3 regions of the Kitasatospora sp. NPDC004614 genome follow, and region 2 is predicted to be linked to each of the others. Evidence: riboswitches for the same ligand, from Rfam matches in the RefSeq annotation. Region 2 holds a riboswitch; each other region holds the start of a gene.
The links. A riboswitch is a leader RNA that binds a small molecule or an ion and turns the genes downstream of it on or off. The one in region 2 is predicted to bind thiamine pyrophosphate.
Positions count from the first base shown of each region.

Region 1: it holds a riboswitch for thiamine pyrophosphate, as region 2 does, so the genes downstream of both, thiO (glycine oxidase ThiO) here and ACFYST_RS07075 (purine-cytosine permease family protein) in region 2, are expected to answer to the same signal.
Region 3: it holds a riboswitch for thiamine pyrophosphate, as region 2 does, so the genes downstream of both, thiC (phosphomethylpyrimidine synthase ThiC) here and ACFYST_RS07075 (purine-cytosine permease family protein) in region 2, are expected to answer to the same signal.

Region 1 is NZ_JBIALR010000003.1:49,511-54,891, forward strand. Features, by position in the region: gene ACFYST_RS09655 (VanZ family protein) at 1-355, opposite strand, end outside; gene thiE (thiamine phosphate synthase) at 662-1,297, opposite strand; gene ACFYST_RS09665 (Rv2175c family DNA-binding protein) at 1,294-1,659, opposite strand; gene ACFYST_RS09670 (NAD(P)/FAD-dependent oxidoreductase) at 1,681-2,886, opposite strand; TPP riboswitch at 2,935-3,047, shown strand; gene thiO (glycine oxidase ThiO) at 3,042-4,187, shown strand; gene thiS (sulfur carrier protein ThiS) at 4,184-4,393, shown strand; gene ACFYST_RS09685 (thiazole synthase) at 4,395-5,186, shown strand; gene pknB (Stk1 family PASTA domain-containing Ser/Thr kinase) at 5,319-5,381, shown strand, end outside.
Region 2 is NZ_JBIALR010000002.1:351,822-357,202, forward strand. Features, by position in the region: gene ACFYST_RS07065 (ATP-binding protein) at 1-38, opposite strand, end outside; gene ACFYST_RS07070 (glycerophosphodiester phosphodiesterase) at 286-1,098, opposite strand; gene ACFYST_RS07075 (purine-cytosine permease family protein) at 1,178-2,536, opposite strand; TPP riboswitch at 2,527-2,678, opposite strand; gene ACFYST_RS07080 (S1C family serine protease) at 2,920-4,686, shown strand; tRNA gene ACFYST_RS07085 (tRNA-Ser) at 4,745-4,830, shown strand; gene ACFYST_RS07090 (NUDIX hydrolase) at 4,901-5,381, opposite strand, start outside.
Region 3 is NZ_JBIALR010000002.1:86,187-91,567, forward strand. Features, by position in the region: gene ACFYST_RS05705 (DUF4365 domain-containing protein) at 1-546, opposite strand, end outside; gene thiC (phosphomethylpyrimidine synthase ThiC) at 726-2,522, opposite strand; TPP riboswitch at 2,518-2,651, opposite strand; gene ACFYST_RS05715 (hypothetical protein) at 2,800-3,000, shown strand; gene ACFYST_RS05720 (flotillin family protein) at 3,185-4,681, shown strand; gene ACFYST_RS05725 (3-oxoacyl-ACP synthase III family protein) at 4,823-5,381, shown strand, end outside.

The DNA of each region.
Region 1 (5,381 bases), on a different contig from region 2:
CCGTCTCCACCAGCACCGAGCAGGCCGCACCCAGCGCCAGCACCCGCGGCACCGTGAGCGATCGGAACCGGATCGGCGCGAAGAAGCCGAGCGCCGCGAACACCAGCAGGTTGCCGCCGATCTGCACCGTCGCGGTCACCGGCGTGCCCTGGGAGAGGACCTCGTACAGGTCCCGAAACGGCACCAGGCTTACCCGTCGGGGCGCGACACCCGCCCCCGGGCCCGGCAGCAGGATCATCCAAACCCACGGCACCGTCCCGTGCACCATGGCAACCTCGGCGAAGGCGGCTCGGCGCCGGGAGAGCACCCGCACCAGCACGGCCGACAGCGGCAACGCGGCCAACGACCAGAACACCGCCGCATTGACCGTCCCGAGCCACGGCTGCCACCCGGCACGGTGATGCAACGGCCGCTGCGCGACGAAAGCCACTGCCGTGGCGAGAACGGCGACCGGGGCGAGAAACCAGCGAGAGCGCAACCAGGGGCGCTGGGGGTACCCCCAGCGAAGCGAGGGGGCGGAACTGCGCGCAGCGGAAGGCACCCCACCGCAAGATCGCGACGCAGGACAATGACCTGCACTTGATCGCGACCTTGCGGACGTGGCCTGCGCTTGTCGCGCAGTTCCCCGCGCCCCCAGTTTCGCGCCCCCCTCCCTGCCCACCTACCGCAGCCTGGCAGCCAGTTGTGCCGCCGCCGCGCCCGGGTCCTCCGCGGCGGTGAGGGCGCGGACGACCACGATGCGGGTGGCGCCGGCGGCCAGGACCTGGTCGAGGTTGTCCTGGTCGATGCCGCCGATCGCGAACCACGGCCGGACAGGCCTCACGGCAGCCGCGTGGCGGACCAGGTCGAGGCCGGGGGCGTGGCGGCCGGGCTTGGTGGGGGTGGGCCAGACCGGGCCGGTGCAGAAGTAGTCGACGCCGGGCTCGGTGATCGCCGCGTCCACCTCGGCCTCGGAGTGGCAGGAGCGCCCGATCAGCACGTCCTCGCCGAGGATGGCGCGGGCCACGGCCACCGGCAGGTCGTCCTGCCCGAGGTGCAGCACGTCGGGGCGGGCGCCGAAGGCGACGTCGGCACGGTCGTTGACGGCCAGCAGTTTGCCGTGGCGCTTGGCCGCGTCCGCGAAGACCTCGAGGTACTCGAGTTCCTGGCGGGCCTCCAGGTTCTTGTCCCGGAGCTGGACGATGTCGACGCCACCGGCCAGCACGGCGTCCAGGAAGTCGGCCAGGTCGCCCTGCTCGCGCCGGGCGTCGGTGCAGAGGTAGAGCCTGGCGTCGGCGAGCTGCTGCCGGGGCGTCACAGTGCCATGGCCTGGGCGCGGCGCTTGACCTCGGTGCCGCGGTTCTCGCGCAGGGCCTGGATCGGGCTGCCGGGGAGGGACGGGTCCTCGGTGAACATCCACTCGAGGATCTCCTCGTCGGAGAAGCCGCAGTCGCGGAGCACCGTGAGGGTGCCGACCAGGTGCTTGACCGGGCCGTCGTCCTCGATGAAGTCGGCGGGCACCTGGAGGGAGTTGTTCGCGCCGCGGCGGACGGCCAGCAGGGTGCGGTTCTTCACCATGTCGCGGACCTCGGTGATCACCACGCCCCACCGCTCCGAGATGTCGGGCAGGTACAGCCACGCGGGGACCAGGGCGTCAATCTTGGGATCAATCTTGCTCACGGCACCCAGCCTACCCACCCGCTACCCGGCGGCGGCCTTCAGCTGGACGGCCGGGTCGGCGGCGAGCGCCGGATCGAGCACCGTGCCGCGTTCGATCAGGCGGCGGCCCTGCGCGAGGTCGCGCGGCCGGTCCACGGCGAGCAGCGCGACCAGCTTGCCGTCGCGCAGCCAGAGCACCGTCCAGTCGCGCTCGGACGGGGAGCCGCGCCACAGCAGGTGGTCGGCACCGGCGTGCCGGCCCGCGTACTGCACCATGCGGTCGAACTGCTCGGACCAGAAGTACGGGACGGGGTCGTAGGGCGCGTCCAGGGTGCCGAGCACCGAGGCGGCGACGGCGCCGCCGGAGTGCAGGGCGTGGTCCCAGTGCTGGACGGCGAGCCGGGTGCCGAACCGGGCGGACGGGTAGGAGACGCAGTCGCCGACCGCCCAGACGCCGGGCAACGCGGTGCGCAGCCGGTCGTCCACCGGGACGGTGCCGTCGGGGTCGAGGGCGAGCGGGCTGTCGGCGAGCCAGCCGGTGGCGGGGCGGGCGCCGATGCCGACCACCACCTCGTCGGCGGGCAGGTGGGTGCCGTCGGCGAGCAGCACCCCGCCGTCGGCGGCCCCGGCAACGCCGACGCCGCAGCGCAGTTCGACGCCGGCGGCGGCGTACCAGTCGGTCATCAGGGTGCCGAGTTCGGCGGGCAGCGCCCCGGCCAGCGGGGTGGCGGCGGCCTCGACGACGGTGACGTGGCAGCCCAGGGCGCGGGCGACGGTGGCGGTCTCGGCGCCGATCCAGCCCGCGCCGACCAGCACGATCCGCTTGTCGGGGGTGAGCGCGGCCCGCAGCGCGTGCGCGTCGTCGACGGTGCGCAAGGTGCGGGCGTCGGGCAGACCGGGCAGCGTGCGCGGGTCGGCGCCGGTGGCGATCACCAGGGCGCCGTACGGGAGTTCGCCGCGGTCGGTGTGCAGCACGCCGGCGTTCAGGCCGGTGGCGCGGTGGCCGGTGCGCAGTTCGACGCCGAGGTCGCTCCAGTCGATCTCGAAGGCGGTGGCGTCGGTCTTGCCGAGCAGCACGTCCTTGGACAGCGGCGGCCGGTCGTACGGGAGGTGGAGTTCCTCGCCGACCAGGGTGATCGCGCCCTGCCAGCCACCCTGTCGCAGGTTCAGGGCGGCCTGTGCGCCCGCCATGCCCGCCCCGACCACGACGACCCGGTCCGTTGCCCTCAGTTCAGCCACGGCGTCCACCCTAACCGGCCTGATGTCGGCCGGGGCACCGGCGTTAAAGTGGAGGGACTGAACTATCACGGGAGCCCGGCGCACCGGGCTGAGAGGCGGGCTGTGGCGGCCCGCGACCGTCCGAACCTGATCCGGGTCATGCCGGCGAAGGGAGAAGAAGCGCTGTGGCACATTCCGACGTGCTGGTGATCGGCGGGGGCATCATCGGCCTCGGCGTCGCCTGGCGTACCGCGCAGCGCGGGCTGAGCGTCGCGGTGGTGGACCCGTCGCCGGGCGGCGGCGCGGCCCAGGTCGCCGCGGGCATGCTCGCTCCGGTCACCGAACTCCAGTACGGCGAGGAGCCGTTGCTGCGCCTGGGCATGGCGTCCAACGAGCGCTACGGGGCGTTCGCCGCCGAGCTGACCGAGCTGACCGGCCTGGACACCGGCTACCGCCGCACCGGCACGCTGGCCGTCGCGCTGGACTCCGACGACCGCGAGGAACTGCGCGAACTGCACGCCTTCCACGGCCGGCTGGGCCTGGAGTCGGCGTGGCTGACCGGCCGGGAGTGCCGCCGGCTGGAGCCGATGCTGGCCCCGGGCATACGCGGCGGCCTGCACGTCGCCGAGGACCACCAGGTGGACGGCCGCCGCCTCGCCGCCGCGCTGGTCGCGGCCTGCAAGCTGCTCGGCGTCGCCTTCCACCGCACCCAGGCCGCCGAACTGGTGACGGACGGCGAACGGGCGCTCGGCGTCCGCCTGTTGAGCGGCGAGCAGCTGACGGCCGGACGGACGGTGCTGGCGGCCGGCTCCCGCAGCCACCTGCTGCCGGGCCTGCCGGACGGGGTGCTGCCGGCCATCCGCCCGGTCAAGGGGCAGGTGCTGCGGCTGCGCGTCCCGAAGCTGTACGCGCCGTTCCTGTCCCGCAATGTGCGCGCCGTGGTGCGCGGCCAGCACCTGTACCTGGTGCCGCGCGCCGACGGCGAGTTGGTGATCGGCGCGACCACCGAGGAGATGGGCCACGACACCACCGTCACCGCGGGCGGCGTGTACGAGCTGCTCCGGGATGCGCACGAACTCGTCCCCGGCATCACCGAGTTGCCGCTGGTGGAGACGGGCGCGGGGCTGCGGCCCGGTTCCCCCGACAACGCGCCGCTGCTCGGCCCGACCGCGCTGCCCGGCCTGGTCGCCGCCACCGGGCACTACCGCAACGGCGTGCTGCTCACCCCCGTCACCGCCGACCTGCTCGCCGACTACCTGGCCACCGGCGAACTCCACCCGCTGGCCGCGGACTTCACCCCCGACCGCTTCCGCACCGAGGTGCCCGCATGAACACCGTCGCCCTGACCGTCAACGGCGAACCCCGCACGCTGCCCGCCGCCACCACGCTGGACGTGCTGGTCGCCGAGGTGTCCGCCGCCAACACCGGCGTCGCCGCCGCCGTCAACGAGGCCGTGGTGCCGCGCAGTTCGTGGCCCGCCACGGCGCTCGGCGACGGCGACCGGGTGGAGATCCTCACCGCCGTGCAGGGAGGCTGAGATGGCCGACGACCTGCTGACCATCGGCGACACCACCTTCACCTCCCGCCTGATCATGGGCACCGGCGGCGCCCCCAGCCTGGATGTGCTGGAGCAGGCGCTGCGGGTCTCCGGCACCGAACTGACCACGGTGGCGATGCGCCGGGTCAACACCGCCACCCAGGGCTCGGTGCTGGAGGTGCTGGCCCGCAACGGCATCCGGATCCTCCCGAACACGGCCGGCTGCTACACCGCGGGCGAGGCCGTGCTCACCGCCCGCCTGGCCCGCGAGGCGCTCGGCACCGACTGGGTGAAGCTCGAGGTGATCGCCGACGAGCGCACCCTGCTGCCCGACCCGATCGAACTCCTGGACGCCGCCGAGACCTTGGTCGACGACGGCTTCACCGTGCTGCCGTACACCAACGACGACCCGGTGCTGGCCCGCAAGCTGGAGGACGTCGGCTGCGCGGCGATCATGCCGCTGGGCTCGCCGATCGGCTCCGGCCTGGGCATCCGCAACCCGCACAACTTCCAGCTGATCGTGGAGTCCGCGAACGTCCCGGTCGTCCTCGACGCGGGCGCCGGCACCGCCAGCGACGTCGCCCTGGCGATGGAACTCGGCTGCTCCGCCGTCATGCTGGCCTCCGCCGTGACCCGCGCCCAGGAGCCCGTCCTGATGGCCGACGCGATGCGCCGCGCCGTCGAGGCCGGCCGCCTCGCCCACCGGGCCGGCCGGATCCCGCGCCGCTACTACGCCGAGGCCTCCTCCCCCACCACCGGCCTGGCCGACACCCGGGAGCGCCCCGCGTTCTGACGGCGCGCCCGAACCGCCGGGCACCCCCGCGCGTCCCCCTCCGGGAGGAGGCTTCCATGGGACGAGCCGGGCACCGCGGCGACCGGCTTGCCGGACCGTACCCGGTTCGGCCCCTAGACTCCTCGGGTGGACATGACCATAGGTGACCCTCTGCTCGGCGTGCTGCTCGACGGGCGCTACCGGGTCGAGCAGCGG
Region 2 (5,381 bases):
GTCGACCCGGCCTGAACTGGCAAAGCTCGCGCCACCATCAACGCCACCCCCGGACCTCCTTCAGCTTCTGCCGAGGGATGGATGCCCGCCGTTAATGCATCGGAAACGGGAGTTCGACGATCCGATCGCGGCATTAACGAGATCCGCACGACGGGCGGCCAAAAGGTGAGGAGCGTCTCACCTCCGGCCTCACCGGGGGGCTTGTCCGAATGGCCAACAGGAAATACCCCGTTCGGTATTTCTGTCACGCCTATGGGGCGCGGGTGCCACCTGCCGGTCGCGCGGTCAGCGGCCCAACTGGGCCAGTACGTCGGCCGGTCGATTGGTGATCAGCGCCTCCACACCCAGTTCCAGGCAGAGTTCGACGTCCTCGGGGCGGTCCACCGTCCACACGTGCACCCGGTGGCCGGCCCGGCGCAGCGCCCGGATCAGGTCCGGGTCGCGGCGTACCAGCGAGATGCCCGGGCCGGCGATCGACGCGCCGCCCGGCAGCGCCTTGGTGCGGCCCAGCAGCGGCACCGGGCGCTCCCACAGGTACACCCGGGGCACCGCCGGGGCGTTCCGGCGGACCCGGTGCAGGGCGAGCTCCGAGAAGCTCATCACCCGCACCGTGGACTCCTCCGGCGCGGCCGGCAGCAGCCCGAACCGGCCGAGCATCCGCAGCAGTTCGGACTCCACCCGGCCCGCGTACCGCACCGGGTGCTTGGTCTCGATGGCCAGCTCCACCCGCCGCCCGGTGTCCGCGACCAGCTCCAGCAGCCGCTCCAGGGTCAGCACGGAGCTGCGCTGCGGCTGCTCCGGGTGCTTCCACGAGCCGAAGTCCAGCGCGGACAGCTGGGCCAGCGTCATGGTCGACACCACGCCCTGCCCGTCCGAGGTGCGGCGGACGTTGCGGTCGTGCACGCACACCAACTGCCCGTCGGCGGTGACCCGGACGTCGCACTCCAGCCCGTCCGCGCCCTCCTCCAGCGCCCGCTTGTATGCCTCCTCGGTGTGCTCCGGAAGGGCCGCGGAGGACCCTCGGTGGGCGATCACCTTGACCGCGGAGCGGTCGATCGGAGCGGGGAGCGGGGCCGAGGCGCTGTGCTGGGTGTTCACGTCAACCAGCCTACGCGGCACCGGATGACGGGTGGCTTCCGATCCGGCAACACCGCGGTGAACAGCCCTTGATGCGGCGTCAGCCCTTGCGGCGCTCCACGGCCGCCACCGCGCCGGTCGCCAGCGCCGCCACCAGGAACGAGAACAGCGAGGCCGAGCTCCACGCCTGCGGGGTGAAGTGCACGGCCTCCTGCGCCTGCGTCCACAGGTCCGTCCACCAGCCGGCCACCGCGGTCGGCGCCAGGAACTGGTACACCGCGAAGCCCAGCGCCCACGGCGCCAGCATCACCCAGCGCGCCGGGGCGTCCTGGGTCAGGTTCCAGCCGCGCCGGCCGGCCCCGAGGAAATAGTCCACCGCCAGCACCGCGAACAGCGGCACGAACACCGACCCGATCAGGCCGAGGAACGCGTAGTACGAGTCGGTGAACTCCTTGATGCGCAGCGCCAGTACCGTCACCAGCACGCCGATGCCGCCGGTCAGCACCCGCCGGTCCACCTTCGGCCACAGGTTGTGGATCGACATCGCCGTCGAGTACACGTTCGCGAACGACTGGTCCGACTCGCGCAGCACCAGCACCAGCAGGAACGCCCAGCCCGCGGCCACGCCGGTGAACGAGCCGAGGATCTTCTCCGGGTCGCCGCCGGACTGCAGCAGCGCCACCACGCCCAGCACGTAGCACCACACCTGGGCCACCGTGTAGCCGGAGAACGTCCCCCAGAACGCGCTCGCCGAGGTGCGCGCGTGCCGGGTGTAGTCGGCGGCCAGCGGGACGAACGAGATCGACACCGCGATCACCGCGTCCGTCGCCGACAGGAAGCCGTCCCAGTTGCCCGCACCCGGGTCCGGGAAGCCCAGCCGGGCGAACTGCACCGTGAAGTACACCATCGCCACACCGACCGCGACGGCCACGTACTTGCGCAGCACCGCGATCGCGCCCAGCGGCCAGATCGTCAGCACCGTCGTCAGCACGCCCGCCAGCAGCACGAACAGCCAGCGCCAGCCCTCGGTGCCGGCCACCGTCTGGGCGCCCCAGGCGATCACCGTCAGCTCGTACACGCCCCAGCCGACGCACTGCAGGATGTTCAGCACCGTCGGCACGTACGACAGCCGGGTGCCGAACAGGCCGCGCAGCACCGCCATGGCCGGCGCGCCCGTGCGGGCGCCCACCAGCGCCGCCACCGCGAGCATCGCGGTGCCGATCGCGGTACCCGCCACGATCGCCGTCACGGCCGCGGTGAAGCCCAGCTCGTGGCCCTGCTTGCCCAGCACCGTCGCGGCGCTGGTGAACCCGATCAGGCTCACCCCGAGGTTCGCCCACAGCGCGAACAGCGCCCGGAAATCCAGCGTCCGCGGCGGCGCCGTGTCGAGGGTCAGCGGGGCCTCGGCCCGCGCGGCCGTCTCAAGATCGGAAATTGGGGCAGACGGAACAGCCGTCATGGCCGATACTCCCTACGCCGGCATTACCCGGACAGGTTCCGGCGGTCAGCGCCCCCTCGACCGGGGTGGCGACACCGCCATGCCCTACGGTCGATCCGGCGCACTCTCAGCCTGGCTGGTCCAAGCTCCCGCGACGTTCTTCGGTTTACAGGAGCGACAGGCTAGCCTCCGGGTGGGAGAACGCCAAGGCCGGGGGGAACGGCGTCCGCATCGCGGGACCACTGATGTCCATGTCAGCGAGGCCTAAGGCTTCTCATGATTTCTTCAGGGGCCCGCTTACGGTGTCCGAATCCGGCATAGGAAAAACTGTGCCCCGAGGCTGTGGCCGCGCCGACCGAGCGACGGACCGCAGCCCAAGGTTCTGTCAGCGATGGAGGTCGTCCGTGAGCACCGAGCACGCGAGTGGTACCACCCCGCCGGAGAAGGCCCCCGAGGCCACCGGCACCGAGGCGGCCGCCGCCACCGCCGGAACGCCCGCGCCCGCTCCCTCCTACCTCGACGCCCCGCCGCCGGTGCTGCCGGCGGCCCCGGCGGCGCCCGCGCCCGCCGCGCCGGTGTCCGACCAGACCATGCAGCTCGGGAAGGTCCCCGCCGCGCCGGTGGCCCCGCCGGTGGCTCCGGCCTCGGCTCCGGCTCCGGCTCCGGTGGACGCGCCGCCGCCGTTCCAGAACCCGTACGGCAGCGTCAGCGAGCCGCCCAGCCCCTACACGCCGACCACCGTCACCCCGGCCGTGCCGCCGCACGCCCAGGAGGCGCCGGCCAACCCCTACGCGTCGGCCCCGGATGCCCAGCCCGTGGCGGCCAACCCGTTCGCGCCGACCGCGGTCGCCCACGACCCGCAGGGCACCCCGGGCGTCCCTGGCGTCCCCGGCGTCCCCGGCGAAGGGCAGCACCCGTTCGGCGCCGGTCACCCGGTGGGTGGCTGGGGCCACCCGGCCGGCGGTCCGGGCGGCGTCGGCGGGCCTGGCGAGCCGGGCGAGCCGGGTGCGCCGTGGGGCGGCCCGCAGCCCGCTCCGGGCGGCGGCTCCGGCAAGAGCAAGCGCGGCGGCCTGGTCGCGCTGGTCGCGGCGGTCGCCCTGGTGGCCGGCCTGGCCGGTGGCGCGATCGGCGCGAGCGTCTCCGGCGGGAACGGCGACAGCGGCACCAAGCACACCAGTACCACCGTCAGCGTCGGCAACGCCCACCAGACCCTGGACCGGGCCCCCGAGTCCGTCGCCGGGATCGCCGCCAAGGCGCTGCCGTCCACCGTCACCATCAAGGCCTCGAACTCCAGCGAGTCCGGCACCGGCACCGGGTTCGTCTTCGACACCGAGGGCCACATCCTGACCAACAATCACGTGGTCGCGCCCGCCGCCAAGGGCGGCAAGCTCTCCGTCAAGTTCTCCGACGGGTCCTCGTACACCGCGTCCGTGGTCGGCCGCGCCGAGGGCTACGACGTCGCGGTGATCCGCCTCGACAACCCGCCCAAGGACAAGCTCGTCCCGCTGCCGCTCGGCGACTCCGACAAGGTCGCCATCGGTGACTCCACCATCGCCATCGGCGCGCCCTACGGCCTCGAAGGCACCGTCACCACCGGCATCATCTCCGCCAAGGACCGCCCGGTCGCCTCCGGCGACGAGACCGGCGCCAACTCCTCGTACATGAACGCCCTGCAGACCGACGCGTCGATCAACCCCGGCAACTCCGGCGGCCCGCTGCTCGACGGCTCCGGCTCGGTCATCGGCATCAACTCGGCGATCCAGTCGAACACCAGCGGCTCCGGCCGGGCCGGCTCCATCGGCCTCGGCTTCGCCATCCCGATCAACCAGGCCAAGTGGGTCGCCCAGACCCTGATCAAGGACGGCACCCCCGTCTACGCGATCCTCGGCGTCCTGCGCAACGACGACTACCGCGGCGACGGCGCCCAGATCGCCACCGCCCCCGTCCGCGACACCCCCGCCGTCACCCCCGGCGGCCCCGCCGACCAGGCCGGCCTGAAGGCCGGCGACGTCATCACCAAGCTCGGCGGCATCTCCATCGACAGCGGCCCGACCCTGGTCAGCGAGATCTGGACGCACAAGCCCGGCGAGAAGGTCGAGGTCGAGTACACCCGCGACGGCAAGGCCGCCAAGACCACCGTCACCCTCGGCGAACGCAAGGGCGACAACTGACCCCTCCGCAACGGAGTGCACCGAACCCGCCCCGACCCGTTAGGCTGGCCTCCGCCGAGGAGGGTTGCCCGAGCGGCCTAAGGGAACAGTCTTGAAAACTGTCGTGGCCTCTGGTCACCGTGGGTTCAAATCCCACACCCTCCGCGCATGAGAACGGCCCCCGACCTGCAGTTTCCGGTCGGGGGCCGTTCGGCGTCCGCGGGGTGAGGGGCCGTCAGGGGAGGCGGCGGTGGGCCTGGGCGAGGGTGAGGGCGGCGAGGGTCATGCCGTCGTCGAGGTGGCCGGTGGTGATCCAGTGGCGGAGGTCGGGGAGGGGGAGCCAGCGGGTTTCGGTGACTTCGTCGGGCAGCAGCGGGGTGCCGGAGGGGGTGTCGCGGACGGTGGCGTGGACGATCGCGACGGTGCTGGCGAGCAGGCCGGAGTCGGGGGTCATGGTGCCGAGGAGTTCGAACTCGGCGTTGGGGACGCCGAGTTCCTCGTGCAGTTCGGCCCGCGCGGTGACCAGCGGGTCGGCGCTCTGTGAGAAGCCGCGGGGCAGGCCCCACTGGGGGCGGCCGAGCGGGTAGCGGTAGGTGCGGACCAGTCCGATCAGGTCGCCGTGGACGGGGATGATCACCACGCCGAGGCCCTCGTCGCGGTGACGGATCCTCAGGTAGTGCCCGGCGGTCCCGCTTGGGAAGGCGACCTCGTCGTCG
Region 3 (5,381 bases), 270 kb from region 2:
CCGCCCCAAGATTGAACCGATCGATGAGCGAATAGATGGAGGCGGCCGGTATCCTGTGCGGTCATTTTCCGATATGAATCGGGACACTTTAAAGATGAAGAGGTGAATTGTCTCCGAATCAAGGATCGCATCTTCGCCGATCGGAACGCTCTTCGGAGTCCTGCCCAGACTGACCTGATCGAGAAGGAATTCACTCATGTTGACCCAGAAGAGCTTTTGCAACTCGGGATCGTAAACAACGCCAATGACGGGGATTCGACTCAGGGTCCAGTCTCTGATGTGCCTATCGCATCGGATGCCGTATCCGACGGGACGTCGATATGTTTCACCGCTCTTTATCTGAACAGCCACAATCTCGCCAGTTCGCTCTCCGCCCCTGGTGAGACTCAGGTAACAATCCTCGCCGTGATCGTTCCCGCCATCGATCTCTTGGACGATGTGGCCGGCGGACTCCATCAGAGAGCGGAACTGGTTCACTCCCGCTCGTTCGAGCACCCGCGTGCTGCGCACCTTGGTCAACTCAGCCCCCTGCCAGTTCGGCTCCAACCACCGTCATCCTAAGAGCCGGTGCTGACAGGGCGTCCTCATTGAGTCACTGACTGTCCCGGTGATCTCCACCCCCCGCTACGGGCACGGCATCGCCTGAGAAGTCCCGCCAACAGGCAAAGCGCCGCGCCGGGAGACCCCCTCCTGCCTCCCGGTGCGGCGCCGTTCTGTGTCGGCCGTCAGTCGGCCAGGGGGAGATAGACCCGATTTCCCTGGGCCGCGAACTCCTCGGACATGGCCTTCATGCCCTCGACGGCGGCCTCGTCGTACTCCGGCGAGGCGGCGCCGTTGCCGAACTTCTCATTGATGGTTTTGCTGATCTTCATCGAGCAGAACTTCGGGCCGCACATGGAGCAGAAGTGCGCGGTCTTGGCGGGCTCGGCGGGGAGGGTCTCGTCGTGGAATTCGCGGGCGGTCTCGGGGTCGAGGGCCAGGTTGAACTGGTCCTCCCAGCGGAATTCGAAGCGGGCGTCGGAGAGGGCGTCGTCCCAGGCCTGGGCGCCGGGATGGCCCTTGGCGAGGTCGGCGGCGTGGGCGGCGATCTTGTAGGTGATGACGCCGGTCTTGACGTCGTCGCGGTTGGGCAGGCCGAGGTGTTCCTTGGGGGTGACGTAGCAGAGCATCGCGGTGCCCCACCAGGCGATCATCGCGGCGCCGATGCCGGAGGTGATGTGGTCGTAGCCGGGTGCGACGTCGGTGGTGAGCGGGCCGAGCGTGTAGAACGGGGCCTCGTCGCAGATCTCCTTCTGCAGGTCCATGTTCTCGCGGATCTTGTGCATCGGGACGTGTCCGGGGCCTTCGATCATCACCTGGACGTCCTTGGCGCGGGCGATCCGGCCGAGCTCGCCGAGGGTGGTGAGTTCGGCGAACTGGGCCTCGTCGTTGGCGTCGGCGATGGAGCCGGGCCGCAGGCCGTCACCGAGCGAGAAGGTGACGTCGTAGGCGCGCAGCAGGTCGCAGAGTTCCTCGAAGTGCGTGTAGAGGAAGTTCTCCTGGTGGTGGGCCAGGCACCAGGCGGCCATGATGGAGCCGCCGCGCGAGACGATGCCGGTCTTGCGGCGGGCGGTGAGCGGCACGTACCGGAGCAGGACGCCGGCGTGCACAGTCATGTAGTCGACGCCCTGCTCGCACTGTTCGAGGACGGTGTCCCGGTAGACCTCCCAGCTGAGTTCCTCGGCCCGGCCGTCGACCTTCTCCAGTGCCTGGTAGAGCGGGACGGTGCCGATCGGGACGGGGGAGTTGCGCAGGATCCACTCGCGGGTGGTGTGGATGTTGCGGCCGGTGGAGAGGTCCATGACGGTGTCGGCGCCCCAGCGGGTGGCCCAGGTCATCTTCTCCACCTCCTCCTCGATGGAGGAGGTGACGGCGGAGTTCCCGATGTTGGCGTTGATCTTCACCAGGAAGTCGGTGCCGATGATGGCCGGTTCGCTCTCGGGGTGGTTCACGTTGACCGGGATGACGGCGCGTCCGCGGGCCACCTGCTCGCGGACGAACTCCGGTTCGAGGCCTTCCCGGAGCGCCACGAACTCCATCTCTGGGGTGATCAACCCGCGCTTGGCGTAGGCGAGTTGGGTGACGGCTTCGCCGTCCCTGGCGCGCAGCGGGCGGCGTGGGCGGCCGGGGAAGACGGCGTCCAGGTTGCGCAGGTCGCCGCCGCGCGGCGCGGTGTGCTTGATGCCGTCGTCCTCGGGGCGGGCCTCGCGGCCCTGGTACTCCTCGACGTCGCCGCGCTGCCGGATCCATCCGTCGCGCAGGGCGGGCAGTCCGCGGCGGACGTCGGTGGGCAGGTCGGGGTCGGTGTACGGGCCGGAGGTGTCGTACAGCGGGACGGTGCGGCCGTCGGTGAGGTGGACCTCGCGGTAGGGGACCCGCAGGTCGGGGCGGCTGCCTTGGCGGTAGGCCTTGCGCCAGGCGGGGGTGGGGTACCCGGTGGCGGCCGACTCGCGGGCAGACTGGTACTCGGAAAATGCGGTCATCGGACCTTCAACTCCCTACGCCGGCATTACCCGGTCAGGTTCCTGCGGTCGGCGCAGCAGGTGGTACGCGGGCCCGCGTACCGTCAGCGCCCTCTCAGCCCGGTGCTCCGAGCTCCCGTTCCGCGCAGGCGTCGTCCGCCTGCGTTCGGTTCCTCACCGTAGGGCACGTCACGGCGCCGGTCCAGGGCGCACTCCCGCGCCCGGGCCTCCCCCTGCGGGCAACTCCCGCGTGGGCCCGAGCTGTTCACGCCCCGTACGGGGTGGGAGAATCGTGCGGGTGATCGGACTGACGGGGCGGGTGACAGGGCGGATCGGCGCGGGCCTGGTCGGCGAGGTGATGGTGCACGTGCCCGAACGGCTGGGCACCGAGGCGTTCCTGGCGTACCGCGCCACACCGGGCGAGCCGCTGCAGCCGGGCACCATGGTGGTGGTGGTCGAATATCAGCCACCGCGCACGGTGTACGTCGAGCCCTTTTGATCGCACGTCAGACGGCCTCCACAAACCTGTCGCAACACTTTTGAGACAGTGAGAGTTCCCACCGTCCAGACCCTTCCCCCCTGATCCGGAACGGCGGAGAATGCGGCTGCCGCCGGTTTCCGCGCCAGTTCTGCACGACCCAAGCGCAGCACGGGACCGGTGTGCTCCTAAGGGGGGATTGCCGATGTTGGTCGGCATCGCAGGCGGCGCCGTCGCAGGCCTCGTTCTGCTGATCGTTCTTTTCAAGCTGATGTGGCGCGTGGCGGAACCCAACGAGGCGCTGGTGATCTCGGGTTCCAAGCACGGCGAGGGTCTGGGCTTCCGCGTGGTGACCGGGCGGGGCACCTTCGTGGTGCCGGGCGTCCAGGCGGTGCGCCGGCTCTCGCTGGACCTGAACGAGGCCGCGCTGGACGTGGAGTGCGTGACGTCGCAGGGAATTCCCGTGCACGTCAAGGGCGTTGTGATCTTCAAGGTGGGCGACGACCCGGTGTCGATCGCCAACGCCGCCCGGCGTTTCCTGGACCAGCAGAAGATGATGGGCCAGCGGGTGCACAACGTGTTCGCCGGCCACCTGCGGTCCATCGTCGGTGGGCTGACGGTCGAGGACATGATCCGCGACCGCGAGCGGCTCACCGGTGAGACCCGCTCCGCCTCGGGCATCGAGATGGAGAAGCTCGGTCTGATCATCGACTCGCTGCAGATCCAGGAGATCCTGGACCCGACCGGGTACATCACCAACCTGGCCGCGCCGCACGCCGCAGCCGTCCAGCGCGACGCCCGGATCGCCGCCGCCGAGGCGGACCGACGGGCCACCGAGGCCGAGCAGGAGGCGTTCGCCCGCAAGGCCGAGGCAACCCGCAACTCCGGCATCCAGCAGGCCGGTTACCAGGCCGAGATGGACACCGCCGCGGCTCGTGCGCTGCAGGCCGGCCCGCTCGCGCAGGCCGCCGCCCGGCAGGAGGTCGTGGTCCAGGAGACCAAGGTCGCCGAGCTGGAGGCGCACCGCAAGGAGCAGCAGCTGCAGGCGGACGTCCGCAAGCCGGCCGACGCCCGCGCGTACGAGACCCGCACCAAGGCCGAGGCCGACCGTGACGCCCGGATCTCCGCCGCCGAGGCGCTGTCCCGGGAGACCGAGCTGAAGACCGCCGCCGAGGCGAACCGGGTCAAGGTCGCCGCCGCGGCCGAGGCCGAGGCCACCAAGGCCCGCGGTCTGGCCGCGGCCGAGGCCACCCGGGCCACCGGTGAGGCGCAGGCCGCCGCCGAGGCCGCCAAGGGTCTGGCCGAGGCGGAGGCGGCCCGGGCGAAGGGTCTCGCCGAGGCGGAGGCCACCCGGGCGCAGGGCCTGGCCGAGGCCGAGGGCATCAAGGCCCGCGCCGCGGCGCTGGCCGAGAACCAGGAGGCGGTGGTCGCCCAGCAGCTCGCCGAGAACTGGCCGGCCATCGTCCGGGCCGGCGCGGACGCGTTCGGCAACGTCGAGCACATGGTGCTGCTGAACGGCGCCGAGGGCATGTCCGAGATGTTCGCCAAGGCGCTCACCATGGGCGGGACCGGCCTCGGCCTGGCCCGCCAGCTGCTCACCGCGATGTCCCCGGCAGCTGAGAACGGCGAGGCCACCAAGGCCGCTGCCCCGGCAGCCGCCGCTCCGGCGCAGGTCATCCCGATCGAGGCCGACAGCAAGTAACTCACCTCAGCGACAGCTGAGTTCCGCCCGGGCGAGGGAACAACCTCCCCGGGCGGCCCCATGCCCGCCCTCCGCACATCTCAGCCCCGGGTGAGTACCCGTACTCACGCCCGCGCGCCGGGCCCGCGCCAGCATCGAGCCATGGACCTCCTGCCTCGTATCGGCATCACCGCGACCGGCTCGTACCTGCCCCAACAGACCGTCACCTCACGGCAGTTGCAGGACGAGGTGGCCGCCGGCGCCGGGCTGCCGCTGCCCGACGGCATGTTCGAGAAGGCGACCGGCATCCGCACCCGGCACTTCGCGCGCGACGACGAGTACGCCTCCACGCTCGGGCTGGGCGCGGCCCGCCGGGCGCTCGCGGCGCGCGGGATCGGGCCCGGGGACGTCGACCTGCTGCTGTTCGCGTCCGCCTCGCGGGACGTCTGCGAGCCCGCCACCGCGCACCTGGTGCAGGCCGAACTCGGCTCCTGCGCCCACGCGTTGGACGTCTCCAACGCCTGCAACAGCTTCCTGAACGGCATCGACACCGCCCGCGCGATGATCCTGGCCGGCCGGGCCAGCCGGGCGCTGGTGGTGACGGGAGAGACGCCGAGCCGGGCGATGCGCCGCGACCCGTCCGGTCTGGCGGAGTTCCGCGACGGCTTCGCGGGCTACACCTTCGGCGACGGCGGGGCGGCCGTGGTGGTGGAGCGGGTGG